4 regions of the Acetobacterium sp. KB-1 genome follow, and region 3 is predicted to be linked to each of the others. Evidence: predicted binding sites of a transcription regulator. Region 3 holds the regulator's gene; each other region holds the start of a gene.
What was found. Region 3 encodes Rex, which represses fermentation and respiration genes when NADH is low (regulators of the CRP and FNR family bind a similar motif). Its sites were predicted from a motif close to ATTGTTAANNNNTTAACAAT; they were not measured.
Positions count from the first base shown of each region.

Region 1: fdhF (formate dehydrogenase subunit alpha) is a predicted target of Rex. The motif match lies at 2,677-2,696, and genes of this name have one in related genera.
Region 2: acsD (acetyl-CoA decarbonylase/synthase complex subunit delta) is a predicted target of Rex. The motif match lies at 2,020-2,039, and genes of this name have one in related genera.
Region 4: DOZ58_RS06640 (glycerol dehydrogenase) is a predicted target of Rex. The motif match lies at 2,559-2,578, and genes of this name have one in related genera.

Region 1 covers NZ_CP030040.1:3,264,430-3,268,649, reverse strand. The annotation lists gene fdhF (formate dehydrogenase subunit alpha) at 1-2,620, opposite strand, end outside; gene DOZ58_RS15050 (heavy metal translocating P-type ATPase) at 2,994-4,220, opposite strand, start outside.
Region 2 covers NZ_CP030040.1:3,544,867-3,549,086, reverse strand. The annotation lists gene acsC (acetyl-CoA decarbonylase/synthase complex subunit gamma) at 1-927, opposite strand, end outside; gene acsD (acetyl-CoA decarbonylase/synthase complex subunit delta) at 947-1,882, opposite strand; gene DOZ58_RS16310 (DUF3786 domain-containing protein) at 2,069-2,725, opposite strand; gene DOZ58_RS16305 (DUF3786 domain-containing protein) at 2,725-3,372, opposite strand; gene acsV (corrinoid activation/regeneration protein AcsV) at 3,390-4,220, opposite strand, start outside.
Region 3 covers NZ_CP030040.1:1,024,826-1,029,045, forward strand. The annotation lists gene DOZ58_RS04755 (putative manganese-dependent inorganic diphosphatase) at 1-359, shown strand, start outside; gene DOZ58_RS04760 (FMN-binding protein) at 517-1,254, shown strand; gene DOZ58_RS04765 (helix-turn-helix domain-containing protein) at 1,385-1,765, shown strand; gene DOZ58_RS04770 (redox-sensing transcriptional repressor Rex) at 1,912-2,541, opposite strand; gene DOZ58_RS04775 (ABC-F family ATP-binding cassette domain-containing protein) at 2,690-4,220, shown strand, end outside.
Region 4 covers NZ_CP030040.1:1,441,753-1,445,972, forward strand. The annotation lists gene DOZ58_RS06630 (glucose-6-phosphate isomerase) at 1-11, opposite strand, end outside; gene DOZ58_RS06635 (aldo/keto reductase) at 210-1,229, shown strand; gene DOZ58_RS06640 (glycerol dehydrogenase) at 1,436-2,533, opposite strand; gene clpB (ATP-dependent chaperone ClpB) at 2,781-4,220, opposite strand, start outside.

The sequences.
Region 1 (4,220 bases), 1.7 Mb from region 3:
CGACCGCACCACCAGTTAAGCAGTTTGCTCCACCATCACCATAATGGAAAGGCATAAATAGATTGTTCTCCATGATCCCATCATTAAAACGCGTTTTGGCAGAAACACTTCCCCGAGGTGAGGTAACATGAATCATATCACCTTCTGCAATTCCATATTCCAAAGCTTTTGCCGGATTGATTTCAACAAATGCATCGCCTGCAATCGCTTCAATTCCTGGTGTTCGTTTTGTCATGGTTCTTGTGTGGTAGTGTTCAAGAATTCGGCCCGTCATTAATATCAATGGGTATTCGTCATCAGCCTGATCTTCTGGCGGGATATAATCAGCAATCATAAACGCACCCAGTCCTCTTGTGAATTTTCCGGCATGAAGGAATTTTGCACCTTCAGAATCCTTACTCAAACACGGCCATTGAATACGATCACCATTACTTAGGCGTTCATGCGATACTCCGGTATAACTTGGGGTTACTGACGCAATTTCTTCCATAATTTCTGAAGCACTGCTAAAATCAAAGCCCTTAGCACCCATTTCTTTTGCTATCATCCCAATAATTTCCCAGTCATTTTTAGCAACGCCCGGGGCATCAACGGCCTTTCTCAACAACTGAATACGTCGCTCTGTATTTGTAAATGTTCCATCTTTTTCAGCATAAACATGGGCTGGTAAGACAACATCCGCATATTCAGTGGTCTCAGTCAGGAAAATATCCTGAACGACGATGAAATTGGCATTTTCCAGAGATTCCTTGACATGATTGGTGTTGGGATCTGAAACCATCGGATTTTCACCCATAACATATAAAAACTTAATCGTTTTATCCCCTACGCCGTCAATAATTTCGGTCAAGGTTTTGCCTGTGTTTTGCGGCAGTTTTGCGTCCCAGGCCTTTTCAAACTTTTCAACCGCTTCAGGGTTTGCTGTTTTTTGATAACCTGGCAAATCACCTGGCAGGGCTCCCATATCACAAGCTCCCTGAACATTGTTCTGACCGCGAAGCGGATTTACGCCGCAACCTTCGCGACCAATTTTTCCGGTCAGCATAGCCAGATTGGCAGTCGACATAACCCCGTCCGTGCCGGTACTAAACTGCGTAACACCCATGGAATAAAAAATTCCACCACGATCCTTTGTTGCATAAAGAACGCCTGCTTTTCGCATTTCCTCTGGATCAACGCCACATATTTCAGCGCATTTTTCGACCGTGAGCGTATCCATAAATTCTAAAAATGCCTCAAAACCTTCAGTTCGTTCATTAATAAAGGTTTTATCTTCAAGACCGGCATCCAAAATGGCCCGCATCAGTCCATTAAATAAGGCAACATTTGTTCCTGGTTTGATCTGTAAATAAACATCGGCATAATTCGCCAGTTCAATCTTTCGTGGTTCAGCAACAATCAAAGCTGCTCCCTGAGCTTTTCGTTGTTTTATTTTTGCACCGATAACAGGGTGTGTCTCGGTTGTATTTGAACCTGAGACAAGTATCACGTCCATAACGTCGATTTCTTCGATACTGTTGGTCATGGCACCACTACCAAAGGACTTAGCCAAGCCAGCAACTGTGGAAGCATGACACAAGCGGGCACAATGATCGACGTTATTTGACTCTCCTACCGTTCTGATAAACTTCTGGAAAACATAATTATCTTCATTGGTGCAACGTGCCGATGACAATCCGGCCACTGCCTGTGGACCTTCTTGCTTCGCTTCTTTAAGCTTTTGAGCTACTAATGAAATTGCCTCTTCCCAGCTTGCTTCTTGCAAAACGCCATCTTTTCGAATCAACGGCGTTGTCAATCGATCGGGACTGCTAACAAAATCATAAGCAAAACGACCTTTTACACAGAGCAAATTATCGTTTACATTTCCCTCGGTGCTGAATACATCGGTAATTTTATTATCAACTACTTTTAAATTCAAGGTACATCCGACACCACAATAGGGACAGACTGTTTGAACATGTTTGGTGTAGCCAAACGGCTTAAACTTTTTAGGTGCCAGCGCCCCGGTTGGACAGACAGCAATGCAATTTCCACAACTGACACAATCGGTATTACCTCTTGGCAAGTCACCGAATGTTTTAATAATATTATCCTTTTCAGGATCGAATCCCGCTAAAATATGACTGCATTGTAAATGATCACATGCTTTTATACAGCGGCCACATAGGACGCACTTACCTGGATCATAAAAATAAAACGGATTAGAATCATCAATTTGTCGATCGGCATACCCTTCTGTTCCCACCGCCTTGTATGTATCAAAGTCGATTAAATTTGCATTGTTTTCCACAAAGAAACATGTCTCATATTTATAACAAGCCATGCAATCAAATTTATGATCGACCATCAATGCTTTTAGTGCCTGACGTCGCTCGTTTCTTACTACAAATGTGTCGGTATAAACCACCATACCTTCAGCAACTGGAGTTGAACAGGCTTTTTCTAATTCCTTTGAACCGACTACCTCAACCAAACACATCCGACAGGTTCCATCCGGACTGAAATCTTTAAAACTACACAGGGTTGGAATTTCAATGCCAATGGAACTCGCTGCTTTTAAAATTGTTGTTCCAAGTTCGGCACTGATCGCCTTCCCATCAATTGTTAAATTAACCATTTTTTTTCCCCTTTCTTTGAGTAATTCCAATTATATTCGAAAAGGAGTCATTTGTCATTGATACTTTTTTAACATCTTGTTTTTTTTACATTTAGTATTTTGTCAGTCGCTGTCATGCTGACACTGCCGAATACCCTTGTTATTCACTATTTCAAGCAGATTCGACGGCGCTTTGTACCGCTCTTTACATAACTAAATTATTCTACTATTTTTTCTTTTCGGCTTTTTTAATAATTTGACGATACTTTATTGTACTTAATCTGAGAAAACCGGTTCTTTAAGTTTCTTAATCTAAAAAAGAACAAAAAAGGTCAACTGCACTCAACCCTTTTTGTTCAATTTTTAACGACTATTTTTTTTAATTTGGCCTTATTTATCTGTTCTTCTGCCAGAATCCCCGATATTTTAAAATCCGGGTCGTATTTAGAATGGTTAAAATCGCAGCACCTACATCGGCAAAAATAGCCAGATACATTTCACCCATGCCAAAGAAGGTCAGCGTAAGCACGGTGATTTTAATGCCAAGTGCCATCACAATATTCTGAATCATAATCCGTCTGGTGTATTTGGCAATATCCACTGCTTTGGTAATGTCCATCGGATCATCCTTCATCAGAATGATATCCGCAGCTTCAATGGCGGCATCGGAGCCCAAAGCTCCCATTGCGATACCGGCGTCAGCCATGGCCAGAACCGGTGCATCATTCATACCGTCACCCACGAAAATGGTTTTACCATCCTTGTTTTCGACCTTTATTTTTTCAAATGCGGCCACCTTGTCCTGAGGCAAACAATCGCCGATCACCTCGTCCAGCATCAGTTTTTTCCCAACCTGGTTGGCAACGCCAGCATTGTCGCCACTGAGCATCACTGTTTTTTTTACGCCAAGTCGTTTTAACCCCTGTAAAGCCGATAAGGCATTATCCTTGATCTGATCCCCTAATACGAGGTAACCGGCCAGTTTGCCATTAATGGCGATATAGACAAGGGTTCCCTCTTCATCGCTGTCGGCAATCTCAATCTGATGATCTCGCAGCAGATTTCTGTTTCCAGCCAGGATCACCTGATCATCTACCTGCACCTGGGTTCCTTTTCCGGGAATTTCAGCGTAATTTTTTAACCGGGTTTCATCGACATCCTGCTGGGCATAAGCCGTGATGGCCTTGCCGATGGGATGGTTGGAATAGTGTTCCCCGGCTGCAGCAGCCACCAACAGCTCAGTTTTTGTAAATCCTGTCGCTAACACGGTTTTGATCACCTTGAATTCGCCCTGAGTCAGGGTTCCGGTTTTGTCAAACACAAACACATTACTCTGATAAAGAACATCCAGATAATTTCCACCTTTTATCAAAACGCCTTCCTTGGATGCCCGGCCAATGCCCCCGAAATAACTGATCGGTATCGATAACACCAGGGCACAGGGGCAAGAGACCACCAGAAAGATCAGACTCTGATAGAACCAGGTTTCCCATGACGCTCCGGGAATAATAAGTGGCGGAATGATAGCCATGGCAACGGCTGAAAAAACCACAATGGGGGTATAGTAACGTGAGAAGCGGGTAATGAATTTTTCAGTCTTACCTTTTTTATCGCTGGCTTC
Region 2 (4,220 bases), 1.5 Mb from region 3:
TTGTCTTAAACCAAACAGCGGCAATGCAGCGTTAAAGTCCATTTCTTCCATAACAATAATGGAACCATATCGCAGAACAAAAGCCGATGCCAGAGCAATTTGTAGGTTGATATCGCCAGTTGCCAGTTTGTTGGCAAACACGACTGAAGGATAGCCAAATGTTCGGTCATTGCCTTTGATTGCTGCGGTACGAATATCAACTGCATTTGCGTAAGCTTCTTTAATGGAAGTTTCGCCTACGTTTAATACCAGTTTTTTATAGCCCATTTTTTCAATTGCTTCAACTAAGTCGTGTAGTGCTTCGATACTGTCTGCAGAAACACCAAGAACAGCATCTGCAGCCTTAGCTACGTCTACCATCGCTGCTGCGTTATCTTTGGTTGCGCCCATGATGATAGCGCCAGCGCCAGCACCTGCAACCGCTGCTTTTGCTACTTCAGCATCAACAGTCACGATCATTGGAATTTTTCCGCAATCTGCAACTTTTTTAACTAAAGCCGCAAATTTAGCTGCATCAGAAACAAAACGTACGGCGACAACTTCAACCGACATCATTTCGCCGATACGGTCATAGTTTACCTTTTGTAAAGTAGCACAAATCGCATCCACATCAGCGTCACTCATTGCATCTGATAATTCAACTGCAAATAAGTTTTTGTTAACCAATGTTTTTTCATGTCTGAATAAGACTGTTTCGCCACCAAGCGCTTTTTCAGTTTCGCCAGCGCCAACTTTGATAGTTTTCATTGGTGGAGCTGTTGCTTCTGATAATAATTCTTTGGACTCTTCTGAAATGTATGGACATTTTTCGATGGGTACAGCACCAGTAGCTGCTTTCATAGAGAAAGCCATACATGTTGGGAAACCACACTCTTTACAGTTTGTCTTAGGAGTGAGTTTAAAAATATCTAAACCTTTTACTGCCATTTGTATTCGCCTTCCTTTCCTAACCTATGATTCCAGCAACTAAGCTTTTGATCGCCTTAACTGATTCTGGATGTCTTACGATGATTGCGTTTGATCCGCCAACAACACAAGCTGCCGCTGTTGATACTTCCATACCAACCCCGCGTGCTTCCTGATCGCCCCATTCCGGTGCATCTTCAAGGGTGGAAACCGCTTCTTTAACGCCCCACGCTTCACCAGAAATATTAGTCATAATTGGCATTTGTAAACTTTCATCATTTTGACCTAGGCCAGCTAAACGAATACGATCCATGGTTGATGCAACATACTCAAAGCCATAGCCTACAGCTGCTGAACCAACATCCATCAGAATATCTTTTCCTTTAACACCTAATTGTGTTAATAAGATATTTAATTGTTTTGCAAGGTTGATATCAACTGAGGATTCTGCGGCTACTTTTTGTCCGTAAGCCATTCCGCCGGCAGCACCGATGGTCTTGTAATTGTCTTCTACAGCAGAAAATAAAACCACATTTTTTCCTTCAAGAGCTTGAGCAACTTTTTCCAGTAACTTAGCATCTTTGTCTGCGTTTTTACATCCTTCTACAACTAAAGGTACGCTAATTGCCGCTTCTACAGCTACCGCTGTCGCGACACAGTTTTCGACTGAATTGTCAGCACCGTTTGGATCAGCACTTTCAAGTTTAATTAATAAGAAGTCCGCACCTGATTTTTCTACTGCTGCTTTTGCCAAAGCCGCTGGGTTTTTAAGATCGTCACCGTAAATTGTTCCAAAGCAATCTGACCATTCATCGGTTGTGTCAGAGATTGCGATTCCAACTGCGGTTTTGAAGCCTTCAGTACCTAAAAATGGTAATGAGTTTTCTCCGCCAATGCTGATAGCTGCATCTCCTACACCTATCTCACATGCGTTGATCTTGCCACTAAATTTTTGTTCTGCTTTTTTGTATGGCATTTTTTTGTTTCCTCCTAACCTGTTACCTTTTTTCAAAATATTTATTTCAAAGCTTCACACTTTAAAACCAAATTAAAACCATTACATATTTTACAGCTTTTTACCTGTATATATAAGTATACACAGATTGTACACTATTAGTTAAAAGTTTGTCAATTATTTTTCGGCATTTTTCTAAAATTTATCCTAATTTTTTTTAGAGTCTAAAGAGAGCGTAAAGGTTTTCAGCGAAATCATCAAAACATCGCCTAAAATTGCCAAATCCTTAATATTAAAGACGTCTGTTAATTTTTTGTCAAATAATATTTGAGCCTCTGCTTCAAACTCATCATCGCCAAACCATAAAATCCAGATGAGATCAACCCCCGGTGTCACCGTAAACTGCCAGGAAAGATCACCCTTACCATAGGTCTTAGCTTTTTGCAGGCTCATATAGTGTTTAAGCTGTTCCGGCCTCTCATTGCCAATTTGCGCAAAAACTTGAATACAGCGTTTATGAAAATTCGAATAATAAATGGGCCCATCCGGAAATTCTTTAAAGCTGATCCATTCGTTGGTTGCTTCTTTTCCGTTGGCATTCATTAAGTAGCGAAGAATAAAAATTTTGACCGAGTAATTATCAAATTCTTCCTCTCGGGCATTCAAAACCAGACCGCTGGGATGAAGTACAAAATAGGATTCACCCAGGACCATTATTTCAAACCGCCCATTTTTCGGATCGAAGGGACAAAGAGACTTTTGACTCATCGCAACAGGATCAAAATTTTTAAATAAATCCCGGTTGATGATATAACTACTTTCCGAAAAATGGGGATCAATATTTAGTATCTTTGATTGTTTCATTATTTTTTGCTGAGTTCTTTTAATGCCGGAATAAAAATATCACCCATTACGGCCATATCCTCAGCACTGAAGGCACTGGGGAAATTAGCATCAAATAATATTTGCGCTTCCGGTGGGAATTCATCATCCCCAATCCAGAGAATAGCAGTCATAAACATATTATTAATGACTTCAAAACGCCATGAAAGATCACCAATACTTTGTGGCTCTGCTTTTAGAACAGCCATGGCCTTTTTTAAACCGTCAAGATTGTAATTAAAGGTAAAGGCAAAACGTTTTAAACAACGCCCTTCAAAACAGGGATAGTAGACATTCCCACCGGAAACATCCCGATAGGCGATGTTTTCGCCGGTGGCCTTAACCCCTTTAGCATTAATCAAATACCGTAAAATCATGGTTTTGAGTTTATAATTATCAAAATCCCGGCTGTCCAGATCAGTCACATCACCCTGAGGATAGGTCACCTTATATGGCGTTCCCATCAGGGTGACTGTGAAAAAATTATCTTTTTCATTATAAGGACAGGTACTGTTAGCCGCAATCATCTGGGGATTATGGTCCTTTAACAAGCCCTTGTAGTGTTCGTAGGGTATTTTATCTTTTCTTTTTTCTTCAATTGCGGTTTCATCCCGTAACGTATTTTCCATTTAAAAATCTCCTATTTTCAGTTTTCCAGGGAAGGAAATAAATTCATATTGGTATGGGGGATAAAACAGGCTGATATGAACTCATCCATATAAGTTGGGTGGACGCTTAATTCCATATACGTCATATTCTGAGAAATCTCCCGAATCTTGTCTTTTCCTTCACTGAGGGTCAATGCCAGGTAACATCCCTGCATCGAGCTGTTACCGATGTAGTAATATTTCTCCACCGGGATATCTGGCAACATCCCCAGGGCGATAGCATTGGTAATATCCAGATTGGTACCGATACCCCCGGCGACATAGATATTTTCCAGAACATCAATGGACATATCCAGACTTTCCATTAAAATATAGATCGCGGAGAAGACCGCTCCTTTTGCCTTGATAAAACTGTCAATGTCAATTTCCGTAATATATACATCTTTAGAACCATTATCCAATTCTTTGGAGTAGAGATAATACTGACCAATGCCGTATTCATCAAACTTGATTCGAGGATGATTCAGCTCCCGTTCCATTCGGCCTTTTCCATTGATTATACCCGTTCGTTTCATCTCGCAAATTAAGTCGATGATCCCTGAACCACAAATTCCCACTGGGCTAACCTGACCAATGGTATTATAAAAAGGCCTTAAGTCTCCGTCATTGATAGTAACTTGCTCAATCGCTCCAGGCACAGCCCGGGTACCGCAGCTAATTTCACCGCCTTCAAAAGCAGGTCCGGCTGAACAGGCGCAGGTCATCAGAAAATCTTTATTTCCAAAGACAATTTCGCCGTTTGTTCCCAGATCCACCAGCATGGTGAAATCTTCCCGCATCCAAACGGGTACCGCAAAAACACCGGCGGT
Region 3 (4,220 bases):
TAAAAGAAATGCACCCTTTTGAAATCCTATCCACTGACCGGAAACTCTTTACCATGGGGTCCTATAAAATTGGGGTATCTCAAATTAACACTGGGGATTTCCGGGGAATATTTAATAAATTGGATGGGGTTCTACTGGAAATGAATAAATTGTGTGAGGAAGAACACCTGGATCTGACCCTTTTAATGGTCACCGACATTATCTTAGGAGGAACCGAGTTGATCATCGCCGGGGACGCTAAAAATCTTGCTCAGCTGGCGTTCGGTTTCCAACCCGGGGAATTCAGTAAATACATGAATGGCGTTTTTTCGAGAAAAAAACAGATCGTTCCGCCATTGATGAACGCCTCAGCTTATTAGTGCCAGTACTGAACAAACACTGGATAGGCACTGACTACAGATACTATGAAAATTGGTGATGATGATGCAAAACAATAAATTTAAAACTGGTAGCGCTTTTCGCCTTGGCAATTTTATCCTGGCTGCTGCCTTGATACCGCTTTTATTAACCGGATGTGTGGAAAAAGAACTGATTAACGATCCCACAACCGGTGCAATTATGCCTACTAAAAATTTAGAAACCCTGATCGACGGCCAGTATACAGCCACGACAAGCTACTATGATGGTAGAGGTTACGCTCAACAATTAAATATTTTCATCAAGAACGGCCTCATTACCAAGGTGAATTTTCAAGAAATTGATCGAAGTAAAACTGATCGCTTGGCTGTGGATGGCCCCGATAAAACCTGGCCAAATTTAGTTGTAACGAATTTAAGTAGCCTTTACCTCCGGCTTTATAACGAACTGATCTCTTCTCAAAACCCTGATGAAATAGATGCTATCTCTGGGGCGACCCAAACATCTGAACGCTATGTAAAATTAGCAAAGAAAATTTTTGCTCAAGCTAAAAAAGGTGATCAAGAACCAATAAAAATTGATACCCTTGATACCTACACGATCATCACCCCACCCGATCATGATGGCTATCAAGGGGTCCTTGAAGCCACTTTTAATGGTTCAACTTTGACTGCTCTTAATTACGATGAAATTATAACCGAAGACGGAAAATCAAAACGCAAATCAACTGATTCTCCGGAAAACGCAGATTTTAATGCTTTATTTGACACAATAACTCAAACAGCAGTCAATAATCAATCCCTGGAATCAGCATTTCCTGCCAATGATGCAATCCATGAGAAAGCCAAATACGAGGAGTGTCTGCGACTACTAAGAGAAGCGAGATCGCCCTTTTGATGCCTTACCAATTTAAATTTTATTACTTAAATTCAACTGAAATTCTTGACAAATGTTAAAGCTGTGTTATAATAAAGCAATGGCCAGTGCATTTATGCCAACAATTCTAAGCTGAAAGAAGGTGAAAATAATGGAAAATAATACTTTTGGTACTCGATTAAAGGCGTTGCGAATTTCTAAACGACTTACTCAGGAAAATTTTGCCAATCTTTTCTATCTTAACAAAAGCTCTATCTCTAAATATGAAAAAGATAAGAATTTACCGGAAAACCAATTACTGATTAAGATCGCTGATTTTTTTGAAGTTTCTGTTGACTATTTATTATGCAGAACCGACCAGCCAAAACTTTTACCAAGCAATCCCAAACCGATGACCTGTGAAGAATTTTTAAAATCTTACGTGTTTTCCAACGAAGAAGTTGATTCTTTTTCTTCTTACTTCTCTTTCCCTGAAAGCTACAAGCAGGAAGTTCTTGATTTTATTAATTTTAAGAGTTCCAGCGGGAAGTAATTAAAAACGATGAAAATTATGTTTACATAGCTTGTTATAAATAAAAGAAACACGGAATCCGTGTTTCTTTTTTAGTTTTTTTTATTTCACGCAAAAATATAAAGAGTCTGATTGTCAATCAAACTCTTACTATTCTTAGCTCGTCGTTACTCGCCCAGCAGATAGGTTAAGGTAAACAAACTATCTGTAATATTTACATTTTCGACAACAACATCACTGGGGACATCCAAATCCAATGGACTAAAATTAAGAATCCCTTTCACCCCTAATTCGGTTACCTGAGCCGCCACCTTCTGGCCCACCTCCCGGGGTACGCACAAAATAGCAATATCGATTTCATTGGACTTAACAAAAGCACCCAGTTCTTCCATATGTTTTACAACCACACTACCAACGACAGTCCCAACCATGAGTGGATCAACATCAAAGACGCCCTTTAGGATGACACCTTCCCGCCTGAAGCGTTCATAATTGGCTATGGCATGACCCATATTTCCAGCACCGATAATAATGCAGTTATATTCACTATCAAGACCAAGAATCTCCTTGATCGCTTCCTTTAATTCTCCCACGTTATAGCCATAACCTTGCTGACCATAACCTCCGAAGGAATTTAAATCCTGCCTGATTTGAGAAGCTGTCAGTCCCATTAAACTTGCTAGTTCTCGGGATGATATTTTTTCGATATCATTGAGCTGTAAATCACTTAAATATTGGTAATACTTTGGCAACCGTTTAACAACGGTCATAGAAACTTTTTTTGAGAAGCGATGCATGATAACTTCTCCTTTCTTTCGGATAATGATTAATTATATCAATATGTATCAATTACGTCAAATTATTCATTTTAATTTGTGGATTTTTTTGATAGAATAGTAAAAGTGAACCTAAAATAACTGAACTAAAACGAAAACAGGTGAAATAATGTTAATCAATATAGAAAATTTGCATTTTAGTTATGGCATCCATGAAATTTTTAATAAACTCAATCTTTCCATTAACGAAAAAAAGCAAATCGGTCTGGTCGGCCGAAATGGCACCGGGAAATCAACCCTCTTAAAACTGATTACCGGAGAATTGATTCCCGACACCGGGCGAATCAGTATAAAAAACGGACTATCGATCAGCTACTTATCCCAGGAATCCAATGTCGCCGAAAATACCACGCTGCTTGAGATGCTTACCGATGTTTTTAAACCGCTGATCAAGATGGAAAAGCGAATCAAACAGATCGGTGATGCCATTACGCGCGCTTCTGGTGAGGATCAGGAAAAACTGATGCTGGAGTTTGGGGAGCTTCAGGAAAGCTTTGCCAAAAATCATGGCTACGAATACCCCAGTCGCATCCGCGGGGTTATCAATGGCCTGGGCTTTAAGGCAGAAGACCAGAACAAAGCCTTCTCAATGCTCAGCGGCGGTGAAAAAACGCGGGCTACTCTGGGTCAGATTCTGCTTCAGGAACCGCAACTGCTCTTACTCGACGAACCGACCAACTACTTAGACATCGATGCGCTGCAATGGCTGGAACAATACCTGAAGAATTACCCCGGAACCTTTATCATCGTGTCCCATGACCGCTATTTCATTGACAAGGTATGTACCTCCATTATCGAAGTGACGCAGAAAAATGTTAAGGAATATCATGGCAATTATACCCAATACGCCGTTAAAAAACGTCAGGATCTGATGGAACAAAACCACCAATATCAGCAACAAATGAAAGAAATCAAACACCAGCAGGAAGTCATTGATCGGTTTCGGGCCTATAACTCCATTAAAAGCTCTAAACGGGCTTCCAGCTGGGAAAAGGCCTTAAACAAAATTGAGCTACTCGATAAAGTCGAAACTACTCATAACAGCCATTTTAGCTTTATTCCCCGGGTTAAAAGTGGCAATGATGTTTTAGCGGTAACCGGGCTCAAAAAATCCTTTGATAATCGTCTGCTTTTTCAAAATATGAATTTCGAAATTCATCGCGGCGACAAAATCGGTATTATCGGACCCAATGGCGCTGGTAAAACGACCCTCTTTCGCATCTTGCAAGAAAAACTGGCCGCTGATGCTGGTGAAATTCGCCGGGGTCAAAAAGTTCATATCGGCTATTTCGATCAGGAGCATCAGGATCTAAAGAAATTCTACAACGAAAATCTTTTAGAAGCGCTGTGGGATGTTGATTCAAAATTGACTGAAGGCGAACTGCGAAATATCCTGGCAGCCTTTTTATTTGTGGGTGACGAGGTCTTCAAACCAATCAACACCCTATCCGGCGGTGAAAAGGCACGATTGCTACTGGCCCGTCTGATGATCTCCCAATCGAACTTCCTGCTGATGGATGAGCCCACCAATCATATCGACATGGATACCAAGGAAATTCTTGAAAGTGCCTTGAGCCAATATGAAGGAACGCTACTATTTATCTCGCATGATCGATATTTTCTTAACCGGATCTCAACAC
Region 4 (4,220 bases), 420 kb from region 3:
TGAATACTCATTTCTTTACCTTCTTTCTAATACGATTGAGATGTATTTTCATTTTACTACATTACGGAATAGCGTGTCAAATGATGTCTCTCCGTCATTCTGAAAGAATGTTGAAATTTGGCGAATCTTCTGTCATCACCTTCATAAGAGGTGACTTTTTTTATTTGATATGTTAAAATAAGCAAAATCAAGAAAAGAAGAGGTGTAAAATGGAAACGCGACTATTGGGAAGAACCGGATTAGAAGTGTCCCTTATTGGGTTTGGTGGTATTCCAATTCAACGCTGTAACCAATGGGAAGTCGATGAGATCATTGAAAACCTGATTGAAGAAGGCGTCAATTTCATTGACACAGCCAGAGCTTACACAAATAGTGAAAAAATGATTGGGGAAGCCCTTAAACAATGGGGTCGGGAACATTTTTTTCTGGCCACCAAAACGCCGCAGCTTCGCTACGATGATGTCATCGCCGATGTAAAAGCCAGTCTTTGCGATCTCCAAACCGATTCCATCGATCTCTACCAGTTTCATAATGCCAAAACCATGGCCGCCTATGAAACCATCATGGGGCCGGGGGGCGGTTATGACGCATTGGCCGACTGTAAAAAACAGGGATTGATTAAACATATCGGGATCACCTCTCACAGTTATGAGGTGTTAGAACGGGCACTGGAAGATGATCGTTTTGAAACCATTCAGTTTCCCTATAATATCGTTGAAAACCGTGGCGCCCCTCTTTTTGAAAAAGCAAAGCTTAGCAATGTGGGGGTCATCATTATGAAACCGCTCGCTGGCGGCGCCTTTATGAATGCCGATTATGCCCTCCGATGGGTGGCTGAGAATCCTAATATTTCGGTTTTGATCCCCGGTATGGATTCGGTCAAACAGGTTTTGGACAACGCCAAAATTGGCAATGATTTTGTTCCTTTGTCTGAGACCGAACGTCAAACCCTTGAAGCCGACGCTAAAGCCCTGGGCAAAACCTTTTGCCGCCGCTGCGGTTATTGCGCCCCCTGTCCCCAAGGTATCGATATTCCGATGCAGTTTATTGTAGAGGGCTATTACCGCCGTTATGATCTGGAAGAATGGGCTCTCGACCGCTACCGCAGCTTTGCAGCTAATGCCTCGGATTGCGTTTCCTGCGGCGAATGCGAGCCCCGCTGTCCCTACAATCTCCCAATCCGGGAAATGCTGACAAAAACCAGAGAACTGTTTGACCCGCTGGTTTAGATGATGTTATCATTTGCCTTTTAAAAGATGTTCATCTATTATAATAAAACTTACTAAAATAACGCTTACTAAATGCAGGTCCGTCAACCTCTACAAAAAAAGAAGGCCAAAATCCCAAACAAAAATGGGGTTTTGGCCTTTAATCAGATCTTAATTTATTCTGTTTTTATTCCGTTTTTAATTTATTCTACTACTTAATCACATTCTTAATCGCACAAATACATCCGCCCCAGTGCGTCTGCTGCCATAATCGCTGCATAAACAGTGTCGGCATCGACATCAAAAGGCATATTATGAATGGTTTCGCCAGGATCAGCCGCAGCCACAGCCACAGCCATAATTTTTTCCGGGGTTGGTTCGGTACAACCCAGTTCTCCTAATGTAATTGGCAAACCGACAGATAAACAGAAATCAATGACTTCTTCAATATCTTCAAGCGATCTGTTTTCCATTACAAGCTGAACCAGGGTTCCAAAGGCTACTTTTTCCCCGTGATACATGTGGTGACATTCAGAAAGGACCGTTAAACCGTTATGGACGGCATGGCAGGCCGCCAGACCACCACTTTCAAAACCAACACCACTGAGATAGGTATTCGCTTCAATAACATTTTCCACCGCCGGGGTACAGGTTGCGGCCTCTACGGCCAACTTAGCTTTTAAGCCATCTTCAATTAAAATATCATAACACAGTTCTGCCAGTGCTAAAGCCGATCGAGTTGGGTGAGCACCTGACATGGTGGTACCATTCGAATCTAATGTCGCCTTGGCTTCAAAATAAGTCGCCAATGCATCCCCCATTCCGGCAACAAAAAGTCGAGCCGGAGCAGCTTTAATGATATCGGTATCCATCACAACAATTTCAGGGTTTTTAGGAAGGACGAGATACTCATCAAAAACGCCTTCTTCGGTATAAAGAACGGATAAAGCCGAGCAAGGTGCATCGGTGGAAGCAATCGAAGGAGCAATAACAACGGGCAGTTTTTCGTAATGGGCCGTTGCTTTAGCCGTATCTAAGGTTTTTCCCCCACCGACACCAACAACCACATCACAGCCTTCTGCTTTTACGATTTTTTGTAGCCGGGCGATTTCGACCTTGGAGCATTCTCCGTTAAATTTTTCGGGTGTAAATTTAATTCCAGCAGCTTCAAAACTCGCTTTCAATTCCTCCGCTTTAGTTCGCATCATGGTTCCACTCATTAAGACAAGGGCTGATGTTCCAAATTTTCCCACATGTTCCGGCAATTTTCCAACTTCTCCGGCACCTTGAACATAACGGCTGGGAGACATAATAATCTTTTGCATTTTCTACCTCCGAAAATAGATTTATTTCGTTATTATTATATCAAATAATCGAAGCGATGAATTCGTTATCATCTAAAAAATACAGTCCAGCGCTGATACTATTCTCATGAATATTTTGCTTTTTTTACAAGCCCTTAAATAAATCAGTAATTTTTTGTTTTGATCCATCACTTTTTTAAGCAGAATAGCACCAAACCGGAAAAAGAGACCAAATTACCCTAAAAGGTAATTTGGTCTCTTTTTAATCTTAAGCCATATAAAAATCCCCGTTGGGGTCCACATCAATAACAATAGCCTGTCCTTCGTGGACATTGCCCTTGATAATTTCTTTACCAACCATGGTTTCAATGTGTTTCTGTAAATAGCGTTTCAGTGGTCGGGCCCCGTAGGCCGGGTCAAAGCCCATTTCAATAACAGCATCGATGGCCTGCTGGGTCAGGGTGACAGTAATCTGACGTTCTTCCAGACGTTTTTGTAAATCTTTCAGGAGTAAGGTCACAATTTTGCCAATAGCTTCTTTATTAAGCGGTTTATAAAGGACAATTTCATCAATCCGGTTTAGAAACTCCGGCCGGAAATAGTTCTTTAACAACTCCATCACCGCGGACTCGGTTTTTTCAGTGATTTCGCCAAAAGCATTGATTCCTTCAAGCAGATATTCTGAACCGATGTTGGAAGTCATGATGATAATGGTGTTTTTAAAATCGACCGTTCGTCCCTGAGAGTCGGTAATCCGACCATCATCAAGAATTTGTAGCAAAATATTAAAAACATCCTTATGCGCTTTCTCAATTTCATCGAGTAAAATAACTGAATATGGTTTGCGTCTGACCGCTTCTGTCAATTGCCCCCCCTCTTCATAACCGACATATCCCGGCGGTGCTCCGATTAACCGTGAGACTGAGAATTTTTCCATGTATTCACTCATATCAATGCGGATCATATTTTCTTCGGAGTCAAAGAGGGTCGCAGCCACGGCTTTAGCCAGTTCGGTTTTTCCCACCCCAGTGGGGCCTAAAAACAGAAAGCTGCCAATCGGGCTGTTGGGATTTTTAATTCCGGCCCGGGATCGGATAATGGCGTCAACCACTTTTAGAATCGGTTCTTCCTGACCGATAACCCGTTGTTTCAGGGTGTCTTCCAGGGCCAGCAGTTTCTCGCGCTCGCCGGATACCAGCTTACTCAAAGGAATATTGGTCCAGTCGGAAATGATCTCGGCGATTTCTTCTTCGGTGACCTTTTCCCGTTTGAGACTGTCTTGCTCGTCTTTTTCATCCGCTTTGTGTTTAAGTGCTTCAATTTTTGCCGTTTTCTCCGGAATGAGTCCGTATTCCAATTCAGAAGCTTTGCGGTAATCCCCTTCCCGAATGGCTTTTTCCCGTTCGTAGGTAAGCTGGTTCAGTTCTTCCTGAAGGGATTTTAAGGTATCCGCTGACTGTTTTTCATTTTCCCATTGAATGCTCATGGTATTAAAACGCTCTTTGTATTCAACCAGTTCTTTTTGCAGCCGTTCCAGTCGTTCCTTACTAAGTTTGTCCTTTTCTTTTTTGAGTGCCACTTCTTCAATTTCAAGTTGCATCATTTTACGCCTGACCTCGTCCATTTCTTCGGGCATGGAATCCATTTCGGTGCGGATCTTGGCACAGGCTTCATCAATCAGATCAATGGCCTTATCGGGTAGAAACCG